Thermochromatium tepidum ATCC 43061: one gene and its partner. The protein of the gene in region 2 binds, or shares a complex with, the protein of the main gene of each other region. Links are inferred from orthologs where the notes say so. Each region holds a gene or a part of one and is shown on either strand. Other genes may lie near its edges. The genes, in order: uvrA and mfd.

Region 1 (7,799 bases), 380 kb from region 2 along the record:
ATCGGCGAGTGCCTTCAGCCAGGGCGGCACGGTGTGATCATGATCGTTGCCGGCCCGTACCGCGCACGCGACGTTCAGACCCCAATCCTTACGAACGCTCGCCAGCCGATCGCGCGCAATGGCCGGGGACTGGTTGTCGCCGTCGATGGAGGGGGCAACAGAACGGGGCGGCTGAAGCGGGACAGTGAGCAGGACGGGCGGGCGCGCTCTTCAAGACCGCTCGACGCGCCTGTCTGCCGGCACAGACGCCTCGGACACGACAGGTGCGGATGATGCGCACCCATCCGTGGGCGATCCCTCGTCTTCGAGGCTGGGTTTAGGCTCGGTCTCGGCGTCGAGCACTTCGAGCGGTCACAGGGCGATTTCCATCGATGTCTCCTCATCCTTGAGATTCCTCAAATCGATCCCGCGCTGCCCGCCACACCAGCGGAACGCCCAACAGCACACTGAGCGTCGTCGTCTCCGGTCTCTGCTCCAGCCGGATCAGATGCGCCGGACAGTCGCAGTCGCTCGCCCCAAAGCGGGCCAGTGGCCATGAGGCACCCGGCAAGGTCCCGAGCAAGCGCGCCCAGACATGCTCGCGCCGCTTTAGTCCGCGTGCGACCCAACAACCCGGAACACGACAGTGCGGACGCAGAGAATCCAGATGCCAGTGCGGCCGTGCGGTCACTCGCCCATGGTGACGACAGCGCGCCGCCAGTCCGCCCGGACCCAGCGCACTGCCGACATAGAGCAGCTCCCCGCCGGTGAGCATCAGGGTGCCAAGCCGCCCGATGCGCACCGGCCCCGAGTGCTCGGGGATCAGCCGGACCAGATAGGTGCCACGGTCATCGCTCATCATGCCGGGATCCAGCTGACAGGCGTTCCAGCGTCAACCGATCAGGTTGCCCGCCACAATACCGCTCCAGCAGCCGATGGAACACCGACCCCGGCGGCGAAACTTGGGCAAAGAGCGTGGCACTGGAGCACAGCTTCAGGTCGTCCGGCGATCCTAGAATCTCCCGTGCTGATCGCCCCTCGATGGCCAACAGCGCCTCGGCACAGTCGCGCAACCGCGCCCCAAGGATTGGATGGTTCAGATAGGCCCGCGCCTCGTCCAGGTCGCGGAGGGCATAACGGCACGCCATCGTGCTTGATCCGAGCCCAGCGATCTGCGGGAAGACAAACCACATCCAGTGCGAGCGTTTGCGACCGGCGCGCAGTTCAGCCAGCGCTTGGGCGTAGATGTCACCTTGGGCCTCGACGAAGCGGTTCAGGTCAGGGGCGGTGTTGCTCATCCGGCTGTCTCCTACTCCAGCCTGCCCGCCTGCACACGGCACGCGGGCAGGCGACGGCAGCGTTCCCAGTCCTCATCAAAGCTCTCACCAGCAGGGTGTGCCGCTCTGCCAAGTGGCTAACCCAGACCATCAAGCGTTATGTCAGGTCTATGACCAACACCTTCCGCCAAAGGCCCTCGGCCATATCGCACCGATTCAGGCGCTCAAGGGCCGGCACAACAAACGCCTCCAAAGGCTTCAAAAGGCGTGTCTATAATTTCCGGGGACTTGAGGGGGTTGGGAGAGTCGGCCCATCGCGCCAAGCTTAGCGGAGTTCGTTACGCTGTGATACCGTCTCCCAACCGTCAAGCCTTTGCATCACCACGGGCTTCCATGACCGACACCCCGCCGATCGATCGACTCATCGCCATCATGGCGCGTCTGCGCGATCCTGAGAACGGCTGCCCCTGGGATCTGGAGCAGACCTTTCGCACCATCCTGCCCTATACCCTTGAGGAGGCCTATGAGGTCGCCGAGGCAGTCGAGCGCGAGGATATGACCGCCTTGCGCGATGAACTCGGCGATCTGTTGCTCCAGGTGGTCTTCCATGCACGCCTGGCCGAGGAGGGTGGGCATTTTGCCTTCGCCGATGTGGTCGAGTCGGTCTGCGCCAAGCTGATCCGGCGCCACCCCCATGTCTTTGGTACGCTCGAGCTGGCAGACGCGGCGACCGTCCTGGACCATTGGGAACGACTCAAGGCCGCCGAACGCGCCCAGACCCGGGTCGATGAACCCGGGGCACTGGCCGGTGTCGCGCGCACCCTGCCGGCCCTGGTGCGCGCCGAGAAGCTCCAGCGCCGTGCGGCACGGGTTGGGTTCGATTGGGATGAGCCCCTGGCCGTCTTGGCCAAGGTCGAGGAAGAACTCGCCGAGTGTCGCGCGACCCTGACCGATCAGGCCACCCCGAGCGAGCGCATCCACGAGATCGGTGACCTGCTGTTTGCCTGCGTCAATCTGGCCCGCCATCTAGGCGTGGAGGCCGAACAGGCCTTGCGCGCCGCCAACCGGCGCTTCGAGCAGCGCTTCGCCCAGGTCGAGCGTGGACTGCGCGAACAGGGCCTCGAACCGAGCCCGGAGACCCGCGACGAGATGGAGCGTCAGTGGACGCTCGCCAAGGCCACCGAGCGTCGCGGCTGAGCACCCATGCACCTGATCCGCTTGCGCGGCGCGCGCACCCACAACCTCAAGAACATCGATCTGGACCTGCCGCGCGAGCGCCTGATCGTACTGACTGGGCTGTCTGGCTCGGGTAAGTCCTCGCTCGCCTTCGATACCCTCTATGCCGAGGGACAGCGGCGCTATGTCGAGTCGCTCTCGGCCTATGCGCGTCAGTTTTTATCCATGATGGAGAAGCCCGACATCGACCACATCGAGGGTCTGTCCCCGGCGATCGCCATCGAACAGAAGACCAGCTCGCACAATCCGCGCTCCACCGTCGGCACCATCACCGAGATCCACGACTATCTGCGCCTGCTGTTCGCACGTGTCGGCCAACCCCACTGCCCGACCCACGGTGAGCCGCTCGACGCCCAGACCATCAGCCAGATGGTCGACCGGGTGTTGGCACTGCCCGAGGGCGAGAAGCTGATGCTGCTGGCGCCCGTGGTGGCCGCGCGCAAGGGCGAGTATCAGCGCCTGCTCGGTGAGCTCTGCGCCCAGGGCTTTGGGCGCGTCCGCATCGATGGACAGGTCTATGAGCTGGAGTCGCCGCCCGAGTTGGACCCGAGGCAGAAACACGACATCGCGATCGTCGTCGATCGTTTCCGGGTACGCCCGGATCTGGCGTTGCGTCTGGCCGAGTCGTTCGAGACTGCGCTCAACCTTTCCGGTGGCATTGCCCAGGTCGGCTGGATCGACGAACCCGAACGCCCCGAGCTGACGTTCTCATCGAAGTTCGCCTGTCCGGTCTGCGGCTATAGCCTGCCGGAGCTTGAGCCGCGTCTGTTCTCGTTCAACAACCCAGCCGGGGCCTGTCCGACCTGCGATGGATTGGGGGTAGAACTCTTCTTCGATCCCGCCAAGGTGGTGATGCATCCGGAACTGAGTCTGGCCGGCGGTGCGGTACGCGGTTGGGATCGGCGCAACGCCTATTATTTCCAGCTGATCCGCGCGCTTGGCGCGCACTATGGCTTCGATGTCGAGACCCCCTGGGTCGAGCTGCCCGAACCGGTGCGCGCGGTGATCCTCTATGGCAGTGGCCAGGAGAGGGTCCAGCTCCCACACCCCAAGGGCAACACCAGACCACAGGTGTTCGAGGGCATCCTGCGCAACATGGAACGGCGCTATCGCGAGACCGATTCCAATACGGTGCGCGAGGAACTGGCGCGCTATCTCTCGCAGCGACCCTGCCCGGACTGCGGGGGCACCCGCCTGAACGAGGCGGCGCGTCATGTCTTCATCGCCGGATACAACCTGCCGGCGATCGCGCGGATGCCGGTCGGCGAGTCGCTGCGTCTGTTCGAGACCCTGGATCTGCCGGGGCAGCGCGGCGCGATCGGCGCCCCGGTCATCACCGAGATCGCTACCCGATTGCGCTTCTTGGTCGATGTCGGGCTCGATTATCTGACGCTCGAACGCCGCGCCGAGACGCTCTCGGGCGGCGAGGCCCAACGGATCCGGCTCGCGAGTCAGATCGGGGCCGGGTTGGTTGGTGTCATGTATATCCTGGATGAGCCCTCGATTGGACTCCACCAGCGCGACAACGCCCGACTCCTCAAGACCCTGACCCATCTACGCGACCTGGGCAACACCGTGATCGTCGTCGAGCACGACGAAGAGGCGATCCGCACCGCCGACTGGGTGGTGGATCTCGGGCCAGGCGCGGGCGCACATGGCGGTCAGGTCGTCGCCCAGGGCACGGCGGATGAGATCGCGGCCAACCCAGACTCCTTGACCGGGCGCTATCTGTCCGGCGCACTGCGGATCGAGATCCCCGCCCGGCGCACGCCCAACGACCCCGCACGCCAGTTGCGGATCCTCGGGGCCTGCGGCCACAACCTGCGCGGGATCGATGTCGCGATCCCTGTCGGTACCCTGTGCTGTATCACCGGCGTCTCGGGGTCAGGCAAATCGACCCTGATCAACGACACCCTGTTTCCGGTGGTCGCGCGTCATTTCAACGGGGCCAGTCTTAACTCTGCACCGCATAGGGCCATCGAGGGGTTGGAGCACTTCGACAAGGTGGTCGACATCGACCAGAGCCCCATTGGTCGCACGCCGCGCTCCAATCCGGCGACCTATACGGGTCTGTTCAATCTGGTGCGCGAGCTGTTCGCCGCCGTCCCCGAGGCGCGTTCGCGCGGCTATGACGCCGGGCGCTTCAGTTTCAATGTCAAGGGCGGGCGGTGTGAGGCCTGCAAGGGGGATGGCGTGATCCGGGTCGAGATGCACTTCCTGCCCGATGTGCATGTGCAGTGCGAGGTCTGTCGCGGGCGGCGCTATAACCGCGAGACCCTGGAGATCCGCTACAAGGGCAAGTCCATCGACGAGGTGCTGAACCTGACCGTCGAGGAGGCGCTCGACTTCTTCGCCCCGGTGCCAGCGATCGCCCGCAAGCTCCAGACGCTGATGGACGTGGGTCTGTCTTATGTCCAGCTCGGCCAGAGCGCGACCACCCTCTCGGGCGGCGAGGCCCAGCGCGTCAAGCTCAGCCGCGAGCTCTCCAGGCGCGACACCGGGCGCACGCTCTATATCCTCGACGAGCCGACCACAGGGCTGCATTTCCACGACATCCGGCATCTGCTCACGGTGCTGCATCGGCTACGCGATCAGGGCAACACCGTGGTGGTGATCGAACACAATCTCGATGTCATCAAGACCGCCGACTGGATCATCGACCTAGGGCCTGAGGGGGGGGAGAGGGGCGGACAGGTGGTCGCCGTCGGTACGCCCGAGACCCTCGCCGCCGTGGAGCAGTCTTATACCGGGCGTTTTCTGCGCCCCCTGTTGGAGCGCGGCTGGTAGTCGCTCAGCGACCGGGTGACTCGGCGGCAGACTCCATCGCCTCAAGCCCCAAGGGCGTTGGTCACCTGCCGTGCGCTCATCTGACTGGCCTGCGCCTGAAAAGCGAGCTGGGGATTGAGCACCATCGTCTCCCGAGTCGTCCGCGCCAGGGCGATCGCCTGCTCGGAATCCAGGCCGTTGTACGACCTGGAATCGAGGGTCTCGGTCGTAGGCGCGCCGGTTTGCTGTAGACGGTAGGCGTCCGAAGAAATCGAGAGGGTGTCGCTGGATGGACCCTGGGTCGGAGACGTCGAGCTGGGGCCGCGATCCAGCGTCGATGGGGTTACACCAGGGCTGGTCAAGGGGCTGTCGGACCCGGAGTCAACCCGCGGCGACGGATAGGACCTGGTTGCGCCGATCGACGGCATGTTGCTAGACAAACCAATTTCGTTCATAAAAAACCTCCAGGCTTGGCGAATACGGTGTATCTACTCGTACCTCTGCAAACAGTAGAGCCGCTGGATCAAGCGAGGGGTCTGGGTCGCGGTTTGAGATCCAGCGGACAGGGTCAGTGTCGCACTTGCTCGATAAGTTGACGATAGAGCACCCTGAAGTGCCGCGGATCAGGCGCCCCGAACACCGGATCCAGGGTTGGAGCGGCCAACTCGATCTCGATCCAGTCGGCCTCGGTCAGGTATTTGAGCGCCAATGGCAGGGCCTCGCGCTCCTCTTGGATCAGATGACCACGCTGATTGCCGATCAGGGCACGACCGGCGGCCTCCACGTCCTCGCGCAGCAGCACCTCCTCGCTGAGGATCATCCGCAGCGACTGGCGGAAGTCCTTGGTCAGGCGGCTTAGACCCGGGTGCTGACGCATGGGGATACCGAAGACCTCAGACGGTTCGACGCCCTTGTCGATCAGACGCCGGAAGATCAGATCCTCGGTCGGGTGGTGGACGATGTCGGCATAGCAGTCCATGTATTCGATGAGCGCATCGATCAGCGCGTAGTCCGGCTCGTCGCCCTCGTGAAAACGGTCGAGCAAGGACTCAAGCAGGTCGAGTACCCGCCGCAGTCGTGCATGATCCTGACCGAGTCGCGTCATGATGGCGTGCATGGCTTAACCCTCTTGAATAGAGTCGTTTGTGCATCCTACCCTCCTTCGATGTCGTCCGGTTCGGTATCGTCCAGCCCCGCCGGCAGAAATATTCGGTGCGGATGCACTGACCTGGGTTCCGCTCAGCCGGTGTCGCCCTTGCGTATCCGCTCCAAGCGCGGGTCGTCGATGTGCGGCAGGAGGGCGAACAATAGCTCCTCGGCATCCTGGGGGCGCTTCTCCGGATCCATCGACATCGCCCAGTCCACCGCCTTGAGCAGGAACTCGGGATAGCGATCCTTAAGGGCCTCGACGGCCGGCACGACCCTGTCTTCCTTCTGGCGCTCCGGTGCCGGCTGGGGCGTGCGACCGTCCATGCAGGTGCGGATGCTGGCCCCGACCGCATAGACATCGGTCCAGGGACCGACCTGACCGCCGCGAAAATATTGCTCGACCGGAGAATAGCCAGCGGTGATGACCTGCCCGCCACGCGAGCGCCCGCGATTAAACGGATGGACCGCGCCGAGATCCAGCAGCAGGGGCATGTTGCCGTGACGCAGATGGATGTTGCCGGGCTTGACATCGAGATGGACCATGGAACGCCGATGCAAGAGCGCCAGTGCATCTAGGATCGGGATGAAGACCTCTAGGATAAAAGAGGTGCTCAGCCCGCCCTTGCGCTCGCGCAGATAGGCCCCGAGATTGCGCCCACGCTCGTTGGGCATCACCATGTAGCCGGTATCGTTGGCCAGGAAGAAGGCGAGCACCCGAACGATGTTGGGATGTTTCAGCGACGCCAGTGCCTTGACCTCCTGGAAGAACAGCTTGCGTCCGTGATGGAGGCTCTCGGCATATTCGATGCTTGCCGGCACCACGCGCCGGTCGCGATCGCGGCGCGCGAGCTTCTTGGGCATGTACTCCTTGATGACGACCTCTTCGCCGCTGTCGTCGTCGGTCGCGAGATAGATGAGGCTAAAGCCGCCCTCGGCGATCGGCTTGACGATGTGGTAGCTACCCACCTGGGTGCCTGGTGGGAGTGTCTCTCGTGCGGCTGCCATGATCGGGCAGTGGATCTCCAGGCGGACGTTGACGGGAGTGACTGGATGCGGCCTTCCTCGGTTATGATAAACGCTGTTCGGCTGGCTCGGCAGGGATCGAGCCCTGTTCGTCCGCCCACGTGAGACCGCCCCCTCAAGAGACGTCCTTAGCCAATGATCAAGAGTATGACGGCCTTCGCCCGCGCGTCGCGGACAGGCGATCTGGGTGAATTGACCTGGGAGGTACGTACGGTCAATCACCGTTTCCTGGAGCCTTGCATCCGCTTGCCCGAGGAGCTGCGCGGACTCGACATCCAGGTGCGCAACCGTCTGGCGGCGCGTCTCCAGCGCGGTAAGATCGAATGTACGCTGCGCTATGCCCCGGCCCTGGGTGCCGCGAACGCGATC
Region 2 (8,472 bases):
AGGCGATCCGGGCGAAACAGCCTTGGCCGTGGATGGGCGAGGGCGCGACCCGGAGGCGGTGCTCGAGCGTCTCGGCCCCGAAGCGACGTCTCATCCCTTGCGCGCCTTGGCGAAGGCATCGGCCAGCGCGCCACCCCTCCCAGACGCCGGCGCATTGCTCGGGCGACTCGGCCCCTTGCCGCCGCCACGCACCCTGTCCGAAGGTGTGTTTGGGGCCTGGGGCTGACGAGCGCCCCGCTCCGCCATCTCCGAGCGCCCAGGGCGCGCGCGTTCGGCTGGCTCGTCCAGACGCCGGCTCAAGGCGATCCGCTTGCGCTCCAGATCCACCTCCAGCACCTGGACCCTGACCAGGTCGCCCGATTTGACGACGGGATCCTTGCCCTCCCCCGCCAGCATCTCCAGCTTGAGCACGCCCTGATTACGACCGCGAAACAGCGCCAGGGCCCGATGCGAGGGCGCCCTGGCGATCGGCTCGCGATAGTTGAAGTAATCGGAGAACTTGTTGCCCTCTTGTCCCTTGCCCGCAATCAGGGTCGAGACCAGGATCCCCTGCCCCCAGAGCAGATCGCGCAGAGGCCCGACCAGCTCGGCATCCTCAGCGAAGCGCTCCATCAGGATCTGACGTGTCCCTTCCACTGCAGCGGTGCGATCGGGCACATCCTGGCCGAGATCAGATAGAGGTCTTCGAGCCGCTGCTTGGTGTCGGCGGTCTCGATCGCGGCCTTGAGCTCAGGCATCAGCTTACCCTGTTCCCGATGCCCTTGAGCACCGCCGCCCGGCGTTCGGCCAGCTCGCGCAGATAGCCGAGCCGCTCTTTGCGGTGACGCAACTGGGTGTCGTCGAGACCGCCGGTGGCTTCCTTGCGATAGCGCGCGATGAAGGGCACGGTGGAGCCCGCGTCGAGCAGCCGCACGGCCGCCTCGACCTGGGCCGGACGCGCGGCGAGTTCCTGACTGAGGGTCACGATGATCGGGTTCATGATGGATACATCAGAGTTGGCGAGGATTAGAGATGGACGGCTGGGCAAACGAGCCTCGGCGGCTTAAGGCGCCGCCCAGCCGGCTATCGACCGGCGAGAGGCGCGATTATAGAGCAGAACAGTTTTTTGACGTCTTTCTTGTTCTTGCGTATTGGTGTATCTTCAGATCATGTCTCGTAAGATGGTCAGTATCCACAAAGCCGCTGAGTTTCTCGGCGTCTCACCCCAGACGCTGCGGCGCTGGGAGCGCGAGGGGCGGCTTTTACCAACCGAACGTACACCAGGTGGGCGGCGACGTTATGACCTGGCGCAGCTTCGGCCAGAGCAGTTCCATGCGCCAGAGACGGCGCGTCGCACCATCGCCTATGCCCGTGTCTCTAGCCACGACCAGAAAGACGACCTGGAGCGGCAAAAGCAGGTGCTCGAACTCTATTGTGCCAGGCAAGGCTGGACGTTTGAGGTGATCGCCGATCTTGGCTCGGGCATGAACGACCACAAGAAGGGCCTGAAGCGCCTGCTGGATGTGATCATCGAAGGCCAGGTCGGTCGTCTGGTCATCACCCACAAGGACCGGCTGCTGCGCTTTGGCGCGGAACTCGTCTTTGCCATCTGTGAAGCGAAGAACGTCGAGGTGGTCATCCTCAACCAAGGCGAGGACACCACTTTTGAAGAGGATTTGGCCAAGGACGTGCTGGAGATCATCACCCTGTTCTCTGCCCGTCTGTACGGCGTGCGCAGCCGCAAGAACCAGAAGCTCATCGATGGCGTGAAGAAGGCTGTCGAAGAGGCGCAGGCGTGATCGTCACCCACAAGGCAGTTGGGTGTGGCGTTTAAGAACTTTGCTGGACGCGCCCGGTATCCGAACCTTCGCTTGCCCGCGCGCAGCGGGCAAGCGGGCAAGAAGGGCGTCCACGATTGCTTCATGCCCCCCTGCGCCGCAGGGTATGGATGCGATGCCTGTGGAGAGAAAGGCTTGGGCGGGGCTTCACCCAGGTGAGCCATGATCGGCCCCGACATGCTACAAACCGCCGATCGGTGTGAATCACTCAAGGACCATGCCCTCCTTCCCCCTCGTCCCCTGGCAGGCGACATCCGTTCAACCGGGCCCGGAACTCGCTGCGACACTCAAGCCTGGCGGCCTGCATCTATGGCGTATCGACACGGGTGAGGGTGGCGCGCCTCTGGACAGGTGTCGCGGGCTATTGAGCGAGGCACAGCGTGCACGTATCGATGCCCTGGGACAGGACGTCCAACGGGCACGCTATGCACGCGCCTGTGCCGGTCTCAACCGCATCCTCTCCGCCTACCTGGATCGGCAGCCCGAACAGATTCGGATCGAACGTGGCCCCACCGGCAAACCCTATCTGGATGGTGCAGACGGTTGGTTGTCCTTTAGTTTCAGTCACAGTGGCGATCTGGCCCTGGTGGCCCTGAGCTGCGGAACGAACGCCACCGTTGGTGTCGATTGCGAATGGATCCGCCCACGCGCCAATCTGGCGGCGATCGCCCGGCGTCTGTTCGACCCCGAGACTGTCGCAGAACTGGAGACAGTGCCCGAGTCAGGGCGACTGGAACGCTTTTATCTCGCCTGGACAGCCCTAGAGGCCGACGTCAAGTGCGATGGGCGTGGGCTCTTGCGCCCGCGTCCGCCCAGGGCCGTCGCCCCCCAGATCGCCCATTTCATCCCGGCGTGCGGTTATAGCGCCGCCGTCGCCCGTGCCCAGCTGCCACCCGTCGAGACCTGGCGGATGCTAGAGATCGAGTCGGTGATGGGCGCGAGCGCCTAGTGGGCGGGGTCGCCCCGTCACCCTCTCACACCAAGGGCATACCCCGATCGATCGGCAGCCCGAAGACACCACCGGTTTTACGTTCGCACCAGGTATTTGCAGACCTGTCCCTCCCGACGGTATTTATCGAGTCGCTAACGATCGGCGACTTGCGCTCGATGCCGCGCAACCGATCGCTCCAGGCGTGGATCCGCGTTTGCCTTTCCGTGCGCGAAAGGCCCCGAGGAGGACGTCTAACTCCCAGTGAGTGCGCCCTGCCGGGCGCACCAAAAAAAAAAAAGCGCGACGGGTTGTGTCGCGCTAGAAAAATTACCACCAAAGGAGGATGGAGGAGTGCACTGGAGCAATCGCTTCAGTACATGAAAATTTTCTTATTTAGCGAGGCACTTGTCAACCACTCAAGTCAAATTTATTGACCCGGATGTGCATCGCGCTCAAAGGCGCCCTTGCCACTCTTGCTCGTGCCGTAGAGCGGCTTGAGCCGCGATCTTGGCGATTGATGCGGGGGTGGGCACCGCGATCGCGCCTTACGGCGCTCCTTAAAAACCCGAATAATTAGGCCGCCCGAATCGGACGACTGCCGGCCTCTGTGCGAAAATCCAGCACGCTGCGTCCGTTTTTAGCGAATCACTTGAGGTCATGTGCCACACGATGTCGTCGTCCTCAACCCGCCCCTTGCACTCTCCGCTCGACCCACCGCTGCCGCGTCGCCCGGGTGAACGTCAGCTCTGGGGCCGGCTCTATGGTGCCGGCACCTCGCTGGCGATCGCCAGGGTCGCCGCACGCCACTCCGGATTGGTCCTGGTGGTGGTCGATAGCATCCAGGCCGCTGCGACCCGACGCGCTGAACTGGGCTTCTTCCTGGACGGAGGCGAGCCTCCGCTCCTCGACTTTCCCGATTGGGAGACCCTCGCCTACGACATCTTCTCGCCCTTGCCCGAGCTGGTCTCGGAGCGACTGCTTACCCTGTATCGTCTGCCGACCCTGGAGTCGGGTCTGTTGATCGTCCCGGTCGCCACCCTGATGCAGCGTCTGCCGCCGCGTGACTATGTCGATGGCCATTCGCTGGTACTGGCCGTCGGCCAGCGGTTTGATCGCGACACCATGCGCCGCCGCCTGGAGCAGGCAGGCTATACCTGTGTCTCGCAGGTTCTCGGACACGGCGAATATGCGGTGCGGGGCTCGCTCTTGGATGTCTTCCCCATGGGGAGTCGGGTGCCGTTGCGGATCGATCTGTTCGACGACGAGATCGAGGGGATCCGGGTGTTCGATCCCGAGACCCAGCGCTCCAAGGATACACTCGACCAGATCCGGCTGCTGCCGGCGCGCGAGTTTCCGTTCGACGAGGACGCCATCTCGGGTTTCCGCCGCCGCTATCGCGCCGCCATCGCCGGCGATCCGCAACGCAGCCTCATCTATCGCGAGGTCTCCCGAGGTCAGGCGCCAGGCGGGCTCGAATACTATCTGCCGCTCTTCTTCGAGCAGACGGCCACGCTCTTCGACTATCTGCCCGCAGACACCCTGGTCATCGAGGCGGTCGAGTGTCGTGATACGGCGCGTGCCTTTTTCGCGGAGATCGAGCAGCGTTATGCGCAGCGTCGCCATGACAGCGAACGCCCACCCTTGCCACCCGCCCAGCTCTATCTGACTCCCGAGGAACTGGCCGGGCGGCTCAATCGGCTCTCGGGCGTCATCCATCAGTCAGACCCCATCGACCAGAGGCGCAAGGGCTATGCCGAGGTCTATCACTTCTCGACCCAGCCCCTGCCGCCACTGACCATCCAGGCGCGCAGCGCGCACCCAGACCAGGCCCTGCGCGCCTTTCTCGCCAGCGCGCAGCGGCGCCTGCTCTTCGTCGCCGAAAGCAACGGACGGCGCGAACTGCTGGCCGAGCAGCTCAAGGGCTTCGGCATCCAGACCCGTCCGGTCGCGGGTTGGCACAAATTCCTTGCCGGCGAGGCTGATCTCGCCCTGACGGTCGCCCCCATCGAGCAGGGTCTGCTGCTCGAAGACGCCGGGCTCGCCGTCATCACCGAAAGCCAGCTCTATGGCGAGCGGGTGCGTCAAGAACGGCGCCGACGTGCCCGCGAGCGCGACAGCGACGCCATCATCCGCAACCTCACCGAGCTGAGCGAGGGTGCACCCGTGGTCCATGAGGAGCACGGCGTCGGACGCTATCTAGGTCTCCAGACGCTCACAGTCGGTGGAGTGACCACCGAGTTCCTGATGCTCGAATATGCCAATGGCGACCGGCTCTATGTGCCGGTCAGCTCACTGCACCTGATCTCGCGCTACACCGGGGCCTCGCCAGAAAACGCCCCCTTGCACAAACTCGGGGGTGATCAGTGGCAGCGGATCAAGCGGCGTGCCGCGCAGGAGGCGCACGACGTGGCCGCCGAGCTGCTCGATATCCAGGCGCGGCGTGCCGCACGTCAGGGTATCGCCTTCCCGACGGGCGGTGAGGACTATGCCGCCTTCGCCGCCGCCTTTCCGTTCGAGGAGACACCGGATCAGCAACGCGCCATCGAGTCGGTGCTGGCCGACATGGCCAGTCCCAGGCCGATGGATCGCGTGGTCTGCGGTGACGTGGGGTTTGGCAAGACCGAGGTCGCCATGCGCGCCGCCTTCATCGCGGTCCAGGGCGGGCGGCAGGTCGTGGTCCTGGTGCCGACCACCCTGCTTGCGCACCAGCATTTCGAGAACTTCTCCGACCGTTTCGCCGATTGGGCGGTACGTATCGAGAGTCTGTCGCGCTTCCGCACCGCCAGGGAACAGAAGGCGGTGCTCAATGGGCTCGCCGATGGCAGCATCGACATCGTGATCGGGACCCACAAGCTGCTTCAGCCACAGATCCGATTCAAGCGACTCGGTCTGGTCATCATCGACGAGGAACATCGCTTCGGGGTGCGTCACAAAGAACGGCTGAAGGCGCTGCGCACTGAGGTCGATGTCTTGACGTTGACTGCCACCCCCATCCCGCGCACCCTCAACCTGGCCCTGTCCGGTCTGCGCGATCTTTCGATCATCGCCACCCCACCAGTGGAGCGCCATCCGATCAAGACCTGCGTTACCCCCTGGGACGACGCACTGATCCGAGAGGCGGTGTTGCGCGAGCTCAAGCGCGGCGGCCAGGTCTATTTCCTGCACAACGAAGTCGAGACCATCGAGAACCTGGCCCAGAGGCTCGCCACCCTGATCCCGGAGGCACGGCTAGCGGTCGCCCATGGTCAGCTGCCCGAGCGCGCGCTCGAACGCATCATGCGCGACTTCTACCACCAACGTTTCAACCTGCTGGTCTGTACCACCATCATCGAGAGCGGGATCGACATCCCCTCGGCCAACACCATCCTCATCAACCGCGCCGACAAACTGGGTCTGGCCCAGCTCCATCAATTGCGCGGTCGGGTCGGGCGCTCACACCATCGCGCCTATGCCTATCTCCTCACCCCCCCGACCCAGGCCATGACGGCGGATGCCAAGAAACGGCTGGAGGCGATCGAAGCGATGGAGGATCTGGGTGCCGGATTCACGCTCGCCACCCATGACCTGGAGATCCGCGGTGCGGGCGAGTTGCTGGGCGAGGAACAATCAGGCCAGATTACCGAGGTCGGTTTCACGCTCTATATGGAGTTTTTAGAGCGCGCGGTCGCGGCGCTGAAGTCAGGGCGCGTCCCTGAGCTCGATCGACCGCTCGATCACGGTCCCGAGATCGATCTCGGAATCCCGGCGCTCCTGCCGAGTGACTATCTACCCGATGTCCAGGCACGGTTGGTGTTTTACAAACGCATCGCCAGCGCACGCGATCGCGAGGAATTGCACGAATTGCAGGTCGAGATGATCGACCGCTTCGGAGACCTGCCCGAGCCGGCGAGGAATCTGCTCGAGATCACCGCACTCAAGCTCCTGATCCAACCCTGGGGCATCCGCAAGATCGAGGCCGGCCCGGCAGGCGGGCGCCTACTCTTCACCGAATCGCCCAAGATCGACCCGGCCCGACTCATCGCCCTGATCCAAAGCCGGCCCAAAGAATACAAGCTGGAAGGCGGCAACAAGCTGAAATTCTTTTGCGACATGGCCGAACCCGGAGTCCGGATCCACGAGGTTCGGCGCATCCTAAAACCTCTGCTGGACTGAATCGATATGGCTAGGCGTGGCACGGCTACGTGCCGCGCGCAGGGGTCAGCATTCCAAAGGCCGTCCAATCGATATCAAGCCGGCTTGACATAACAGGTACGGTGTGAAACCGAGACGCAACAATCAGAGGGTGACGAATCTCCGACACGCCACTGATTCGAGCAACGTGGATCCGACGCTGCTGTTGCGGAAAAACCCGCTATCTAAAACGCGCCGCGGTGATCAAGACAAGACCATCCATCCAGATTTCGTGAACTAGGCAACGTTTCACAGAGGGTTCTCGGCCTATGCTTACCGCGCTGCATGCCGATAAAGACGGCACAGCCCTGACAGGGGTGTTTCAGAGTCGAACGGAACGTATTTCCAAATCAGCGAGGACCCCTCAAGATGACCACTGAGAACAGACGCCTGCTCATCGCGATCGATGCCGAGATCCGCGAGATCAACCGCCAGACCATCAACCCCTTGTTCAAGGAACTCAAACTCGCTGATCTGACCCCGGTGATCGAGATGGTGGCCAAGGCGCGCGCCAACTACCTGAGGACACTCTACGACATCGCCCACCAGGCCCCAGACGGCCAGCCGAGTGAGTCCGACATCAAACGGCTCACCGGCCTGCGCCTCGTCTACGAAGAACTGGTCAAAGGCTCCCAGGCGTTGGAGACCGCCATCGAGCGCGAATACCTGGACGTCAGCCGTTAGACTCAGCGCTTGCCTTGACACTCCGGACAGATACCGTAGACCACGAGTGAGTGGTCTTTGATCTTGAAGTGATGCTCGGCGGCGATCCGTTTTTGGCGTGACTCGATCGTGGGGTCGAGGAACTCGACGATCGCGCCGCACTTGATGCAGACCAGATGATCGTGGTGCTCGCCGCTGTTGAGCTCGAAGACCGACTGACCACCCTCGAAGTGACGGCGACAGACGAGACCGGCGTCCTCGAACTGGGTCAGCACGCGATAGACGGTGGCTAGACCAATATCCTCATCCTGACTCAGGAGCTCCTTGTAGACATCCTCAGCGCTCAGATGGCGCTTGTCGCTGCGCTCGAGAATGCCCAGGATCTTGACGCGCGGCGCCGTCACCTTGAGTCCGGCCTGTTTGATCTGCTCGTTTTTCAATTCGATTCTCCAGCTCGCGGACCAATACGACCGACCTAGACGATCACGCTCGGCCACTTGGATCAGCGCCCCCTGTGATCCAGAAAGGGCGCTACGGTATGATGCGCTGATTTAGCGCAAAGTCGTGATCAGGACAAGATGCGAAAGATTTTCAGTTTTCCAATACTGGGTTCCATGATGGTCTCGATCGCCGTCACGGGATGCGCACGTGACACCAAGCCGGACGAGACGCGGACCTCGTTGCTGGAGAATCTGCCCTTCGTTTACAAGATGACGGTCCAGCAGGGCAACATCCTGACCGAGGAGATGGTCGATGCACTCGAGCTCGGCATGACCAAGCGTCAGGTTAGCTTGGTGCTGGGCACGCCGCCGCTGGTCAGTTTCTTCCATAACAATCGCTGGGACTACACCTATACCCTCAAGCATGGCCATCAGCCGATGGAACAGCGCC

Evidence for each region.
Region 1: the proteins of mfd (region 2) and uvrA are in contact, whole or in part, in a crystal structure (PDB 4DFC), measured with the Escherichia coli proteins. The link is inferred for Thermochromatium tepidum ATCC 43061 from one-to-one orthologs.

Annotation. Positions count from the first base shown.
Region 1 is NZ_CP039268.1:499,919-507,717, forward strand. Bases 2,098-5,479 are described here. They hold uvrA (excinuclease ABC subunit UvrA), read left to right. Parts: upstream 2,098-2,459; coding sequence 2,460-5,279; downstream 5,280-5,479. Other genes in these bases: mazG (nucleoside triphosphate pyrophosphohydrolase), read left to right, coding at 2,098-2,453; E6P07_RS02350 (hypothetical protein), read right to left, coding at 5,321-5,479. In the rest of the region: E6P07_RS02330 (GIY-YIG nuclease family protein), read right to left, coding at 380-838; E6P07_RS02335 (DUF1810 domain-containing protein), read right to left, coding at 828-1,277; more of mazG, read left to right, coding at 1,650-2,097; more of E6P07_RS02350, read right to left, coding at 5,480-5,620; E6P07_RS02355 (hemerythrin domain-containing protein), read right to left, coding at 5,827-6,375; E6P07_RS02360 (serine/threonine protein kinase), read right to left, coding at 6,498-7,412; E6P07_RS02365 (YicC/YloC family endoribonuclease), read left to right, coding at 7,566-7,799. UniProt on the Escherichia coli protein: The UvrABC repair system catalyzes the recognition and processing of DNA lesions. UvrA is an ATPase and a DNA-binding protein. A damage recognition complex composed of 2 UvrA and 2 UvrB subunits scans DNA for abnormalities.
Region 2 is NZ_CP039268.1:125,195-133,666, reverse strand. What follows is about bases 3,046-7,100. They hold mfd (transcription-repair coupling factor), read left to right. Parts: upstream 3,046-3,417; coding sequence 3,418-6,900; downstream 6,901-7,100. In the rest of the region: E6P07_RS00610 (SET domain-containing protein), read right to left, coding at 1-94; E6P07_RS00600 (IS607 family transposase), read left to right, coding at 1,149-1,778; E6P07_RS00595 (4'-phosphopantetheinyl transferase family protein), read left to right, coding at 2,035-2,766; E6P07_RS00585 (hypothetical protein), read left to right, coding at 7,288-7,602; fur (ferric iron uptake transcriptional regulator), read right to left, coding at 7,605-8,021; E6P07_RS00575 (outer membrane protein assembly factor BamE), read left to right, coding at 8,160-8,472. UniProt on the Escherichia coli protein: Couples transcription and DNA repair by recognizing RNA polymerase (RNAP) stalled at DNA lesions. Mediates ATP-dependent release of RNAP and its truncated transcript from the DNA, and recruitment of nucleotide excision repair machinery to the damaged site.